Heliomicrobium gestii: one gene and its partner. The protein of the gene in region 2 interacts with the protein of the main gene of each other region in a pairwise test. Links are inferred from orthologs where the notes say so. Each region holds a gene or a part of one and is shown on either strand. Other genes may lie near its edges.

Evidence for each region. Proteins that work in one complex are often made in the same cells at the same time.
Region 1: the proteins of GTO89_RS14235 (region 2) and priA interact in binary tests that used the Escherichia coli proteins (3 or more experiments, as listed by UniProt). The link is inferred for Heliomicrobium gestii from one-to-one orthologs.

What each region holds. Positions count from the first base shown.
Region 1 is NZ_WXEX01000008.1:163,316-166,391, forward strand. It holds priA (replication restart helicase PriA), read right to left. Parts: upstream 2,699-3,076; coding sequence 302-2,698; downstream 1-301. Other genes in the region: def (peptide deformylase), read right to left, coding at 1-145; metK (methionine adenosyltransferase), read right to left, coding at 2,829-3,076.
Region 2 is NZ_WXEX01000013.1:95,374-98,123, forward strand. It holds GTO89_RS14235 (single-stranded DNA-binding protein), read left to right. Parts: upstream 1-979; coding sequence 980-1,522; downstream 1,523-2,750. Other genes in the region: ychF (redox-regulated ATPase YchF), read left to right, coding at 1-867; GTO89_RS14240 (3'-5' exonuclease), read right to left, coding at 1,713-2,315; GTO89_RS14245 (fibronectin type III domain-containing protein), read left to right, coding at 2,532-2,750. UniProt on the Escherichia coli protein: Plays an important role in DNA replication, recombination and repair. Binds to ssDNA and to an array of partner proteins to recruit them to their sites of action during DNA metabolism. Acts as a sliding platform that migrates on DNA via reptation.

The sequences.
Region 1 (3,076 bases), on a different replicon or contig from region 2:
CGGCCAGGCCGACACCGCGAGCCGCTGCCATTGTATCGAACATATCGTCAATCAGCCGGCCCAGGTTGCTGTTGAAGCGGGTGACCGGCTTCGCTTTTTCGCGCAGCACAGGATCACCCATTTTAATAATTTCATAGACGGCCAAAGAAAACCCTCCCCGTCGGCTTTAAATCTATCCAAAATATCATATCGCAAACCCCGGTCCGGTTACACCAAAAAAGTTAACCTATCTTGGGAGTGTTCGCGTTATGGCCTATTGTCATTGAAAACTCTGTGATTGCCAGGGAACTGGGGCCGCACCCTAGGGATTGAGCATGAGACTGATCGTCACGCCAACCGGTCGTCCGCGGCGGCGGTCATAGTCCCTCGCCGCAGCGCTCAGGGCCGAACGCAGGACCTCTGTCCGGTCTCCCTTCACCCGCAACGTGAGCAGCCAGCGAAAGCGGTTTTCCACCTTGGCCACCGGCGCCGGCGCCGGTCCCCACACGTCGAAGCCTTCTGTGTCCACCCGGATCTGGGCCTGCGCAACCGCCAGGTCACGAAGGATCTCGGCCCACGTGTCGGCGGCCAGCCGGACGAGGGGCTCCTCGGGACCGGAAAACAGCACCCGCGCCAGCCGGGCGAAGGGCGGATAACTCAGTTGTTGCCGTAATTCGATTTCCCGGCGAAAAAACCCTTCATAGTCATGGAACTGCACCGCTTGCAGGCAGTAATGCTCGGGACAGTAGGTCTGCAGGATCACCTGGCCCGGATCACGGGCCCGTCCGGCCCGTCCGGCCACCTGGGAGAGCAACTGGAATGTCCGTTCGGCGGCGCGAAAATCGGAGATGTGCAGGGACGCATCTGCGGCGAGAACACCCACCAAGGTCACCCGCGGGAAATCGAGACCTTTGGCGATCATCTGGGTCCCGACGAGGATCGGCGCTTCGCCACGGCCAAAGGCGTCCAGGACCGGCGCAATCCCCTCCCGTTCGGCCACGTCGCGGTCCATGCGCAACACAGGCACGCCGGGGAAGCTGGCCCGCAGCTCCTCTTCGATCCGCTGGGTGCCGGCGCCGAAATAACGAATCGCCCGGCTCCGGCAATGGGGACAGGTCTGGGGCACATCCTGCCGGTAGTTGCAGTAGTGACAGTGCAACTGCTCCCCCTGGCGGTGGTAGACGAGAGAGATGGAACAACGGGGACAGGTCACCACGGTCCCGCACTCGCGACAGATGACAAAAGTAGAAAACCCGCGCCGGTTCAGGTAGAGGATCACCTGCTGCCGCCGCTGCAACCGCTCTTCCACCGCCGCCAAGAGGCTGCGGGAGAGCATCCCCTTGTTCCCGTCGGCCAACTCGCTGCGCATATCGATCACATCGACCGGGGGGAGTTGGCCGCCCGCCGGCCGCTGCCGCAACTGCAAGAGCCGGAAGCGGCCCGAGAGCGCCTGGGCGTATGTTTCCAGGGCCGGTGTGGCCGAACCGAAGACGACGACAGCGCCGCAGTGACGCGCCCGCTCGACGGCCGCCTCCCGGGCGTGGTATTTCAGGTCGTTCTCCTGCTGGTAGGAGGGTTCATGCTCCTCATCGACGATGATCAGGCCCAGCCGGGGCAGCGGCGCAAAGACGGCCGAGCGGGCGCCGACGACGAGGTCGGCGTCACCGCGGTGGATGCGCTGCCATTCCTGCCGCCTGGCCGCGTCGGCGAGGCCGCTGTGCAGGAGGGCCACTGCGTCGCCGAAGCGTTCACGCAAACGACGTTCTGTCTGGGGCGTCAAGGCGATTTCCGGCACCAGCAACAGGGCCTGGCGGCCTTGGGCCAGCGCCTCGCCGATGGCCCGGATGTAGACCTCCGTCTTGCCGCTGCCGGTCACGCCATGGAGCAAAAAGGGGCGCCTGTCAGAGGCGGCGGCGCCCGGGCCGCTCACGGTCATCTCGGCAAGGGCCTTCGTTAAAAAGTGGACCGCCCGCTCTTGATCGGGAGTGAGGATGGGTTCCGCAAAAGCGGGATCGCCGCCGGCCGCCGATTTTGACGGGCTGCCCATCCCTGACTCACCGGCCGTTTTCCCGGCATGTTCCCGCATTGTCGCCGAGTCCTTTTTCTGCGTCGCCTCAGAAGGAATGGCCGCCTTGACCGCTTTGGGCAGCAGTCGACGGACAACAACCAGCCCGGCGGCGACGAGCCGTTCGATCACCGCCGGCGGCACAGCGATCGCCTTTCCCGTCAGGGAGGCGTATTTCATCCGCCGCTGGGGCGCCCGGGCGAGGCGACGGAGCAATCCGGCGCATTCCAGATCGATCCCTTCCCAGAAGGCGATCGTCTCCTCGTCGGGCCGGCTGGCGAGGAACACCCAAGCGGCCGGCCGGACAGGCGGACCGGGCGGCGCCATCAGCCGCAGCACGTCAGCCATCGTCCCCAAGGTTTCCCGGGCCAGCCAGGGCACGAGGGCGATCAGATCGTCCCCCAGCCGGTAGCTGCCGTTGACCGCCTCGACCGGCTGCAGCGCGAAGGCTTTTTCCGTCTCCGCCGTGGCGGCCTCCAGGCCAAGGACCCAGCCACGGATGAGTTTGCCGTGAAAGGCGACCCAGACCTCCCGCCCCGGCAGAACCTCCTCCGCGAGGGCGTCGGGGATGCGGTAATGAAAGACCCGGTCCAGATCCCGGTGCGGGATGTCGACGATCACCTGCGCGAGTTCGGGCCGCTGTCTGGGCTCCATACCGTGACCACCCCTGCCGCTACTGTATTACTCTTGCCAAAAAAGAGGCGTCGCTTACTCCATTATACCAGGGGACGCAAGGGGGGAATAAAAAAGCCCGGAGTCTTGGCTCCGGGCGTCCATGTCGGTCTTACAGGCCGGCCAGTTTCTTCAGCGCCTCTACCTTGTCGAGACGCTCCCAGGGGAGATCCAGGTCGATGCGGCCGAAGTGGCCGTAGGCGGCCGTCTGGCGGTAGATGGGGCGGCGCAGTTGCAGTTCCTTAATGATGCCGGCGGGACGGAGGTCGAAGACCTCTTTGACCCACTTTTCAATGTTCGCTTCGTCCACCTTGGCGGTGCCGAAGGTCTCGACCATGACCGACACAGGGCGGGCGACGC
Region 2 (2,750 bases):
GGCGCCTCCAAGGGCGAAGGGCTTGGCAACAAGTTCCTGTCCCACATCCGCGAGGTGGACGCCGTGATCCATGTGGTTCGCTGTTTCGAAGATCCCGACGTGACGCACGTCGATGGCAAGGTGTCACCCTTGCGGGACATCGACACGATAGAGCTCGAACTGATCCTCTCCGACTTGGAGACGGTGGAACGCCGCATGGATCGGGTGCAAAAGATGCTCAAATCGGGCGAGAAGAAAGCCCAGGAAGAGATGACTGTGCTGCAGAAACTGCGGGCCGCCTTTGAAGACGAGAAACCGGCCCGGTCCATCGACTGGACGCCGGAAGAGGCCGAGATCGTCCGCAACCAGTTTTTGTTGACGAGCAAGCCCCTCCTCTACGTGGCCAACGTCTCTGAAGAGGACGTGGGCAAGGCGGACAACCCGCTGGTCCAGGAGGTGCGCGCCCGGGCAGAGCGCGAAGGCGCCGGCGTCGTCGTCATCTGCGCCAAGATCGAAGCGGAGATCGCTGAGTTGACCGATCCGGAGGAGCGCGCTGTTTTCCTGGAGGATCTGGGCCTGGAAGAATCAGGTCTCGATCGGCTGATCCGGGAGACCTACACCCTGTTGGGACTGATCACCTACTTCACCGCCGGTGTGCAAGAGGTCCGCGCCTGGACGATCACCCGCGGGACGAAGGCGCCCCAGGCGGCCGGTGTCATTCACACCGATTTTGAGCGCGGCTTCATCCGGGCCGAGGTGACGGCCTATGATGATCTGGTGAGCTGCGGCAGCCAGACGGCGGCTCGTGAAAAGGGCGTCCAGCGCCTCGAAGGCAAGGAGTATGTCATGAAGGACGGCGACGTGGTCCACTTCCGCTTTAACGTGTGATCGAGCCGACCGAAACGGCCAGGGATCATCGTAGAATTTGCGGAAGGCCGTTGCTTCCCATCGAATCAGATGATAAAATTGAAAATAAATGGAATGAAAAGGAGAAATTGCCATGTTGAACCGGGTAATCCTCATCGGCCGTCTCGGCAGGGATCCGGAGCTGCGGCACACCAACAGCGGCACACCCGTTTGCTCCTTCAGCATCGCCGTCGACCGTCCCCAGTCGTCAAACCAGCGCCAGGCGGGCGCTGAAAAGGTTACCGACTGGTTTACCGTCAACGTGTGGAACCAACAGGCGGTCACCTGTTCCCAGTACTTACATAAGGGCCGTCTCGTGGCCATCGACGGTCGCCTGCAAACCCGTTCCTGGACGGACCAACAGTCAGGGCAGAAGCGCTCTGTCGTCGAGGTTGTCGCCGATACGGTGCGGTTCCTCGAACGCGGCGAAGGGCAGGGCGGCGCAGGCGCTGCTGCCGGCGCCGGCATGGGCGCTGGGGCTGGCGGTTATGGCGGTTCAGCCGCAGGCGGCGGGTACGGAAGCGGAGGAGCCTCCGGTTTCGGCGCGCCAGCAGGGGGCGGTTATGGCGGCAGCGGCTCCTTCGGCAGCGAGATCTCCTTCCCCGATCCGCCGGGAGAAGACGATCTGCCGTTCTAACAGGCGATCAGAGGGAACCGGACACCGGTAGAACTCGGTTGGCGAGGATACATGTATTCTATGACGAAACTTTTGTAAAAAAAGGGCTTGTGCCTATGCATTGTCGTATAGGCGCAAGCCCTTTTTTAGCGGGAGGGTCTGGATGGAGCGGATCAGATCAGAACGATGACCACGCTACGCGTTTTTTTGTTTAACCGATAACAGGGGCTCCACCGGATAACGTTGGACTCATGCCGGTTTCCTCTGGTTTTGTCAGATATGTCTTCAGCGAGAGTTTTTGAATGAGCCCGTTTACGGATGTCATCTTATGAACCCGCAACGACTGGAGGACGATCTGCGCCGACGCATAGGCGTCATCACAGGCGTCGTGGTGGTTCAGTTGCACGCCGAGGAATTCCGCCACCGTGTTCAGCTTGTGGTTGCGCAGGGACGGCCAGGTCTTTCGCGCGGTCTCCACAGAGCAGATATAGCGGGCATCGGGAAGCGAAAGGCCGTAGTGTCGCAGGGTGTTCTCCAATACGCTCTTATCAAAGGTCGCGTTGTGAGCCACCAGCAGTTGACCTTGCAGGTAGGGGCGCAAAGTGGGCCAGAGCATGTCGAAGGTGGGCTCGTCCTTCACCTGTTCGGCCGTGATGCCGTGGATGTATGTAAAGGGAAAGTAGAGCACCGGCGGCCGGATCAGCCAGGAGCAGCTTTCTGCGACCTTGCCGCCGGCCACGACGGTGAGGCCGATGGCGCAAGCGCTGTTGCGGGCGCTGTTGGCGGTTTCAAAGTCAATGGCGGTAAAATCCATGATGGTCCTCCTCAAGAAAAGGCGGTAGGTCCAGCGTGAGCGGGTGAACGCTCAAGCTGGGTTCAGCGTATACCAGAAACCGGCCCCATGTCAAACCGGTCAAAGGGGCACGATCCTTCCTGTCGAATATTTTCTAAATTGTTAGTATTCTCATTGATGGTGTCCAGACATCGATAGTAAAATGATGGTATAAAAAAGATCAGGGGAGTTGCGGCAATGAAAAAGAAACATTTCGCAAGCCTGACTGTAGGGCTGTCCGTGTTGCTCAGCCTGCTGAGCCTTGCGGGCCTATGCCCAACTGGATTCGCGCAGGACAGTGAACAACTGCCGGTGGGTTACAGGGCCTCCGAAACAGCCAGCCCCAATGGCGATATCGCCATCGAAGTAAAAGACGGCGAAAATTGGGTGTATGCCGTAAAGATACCCTTTGACCAA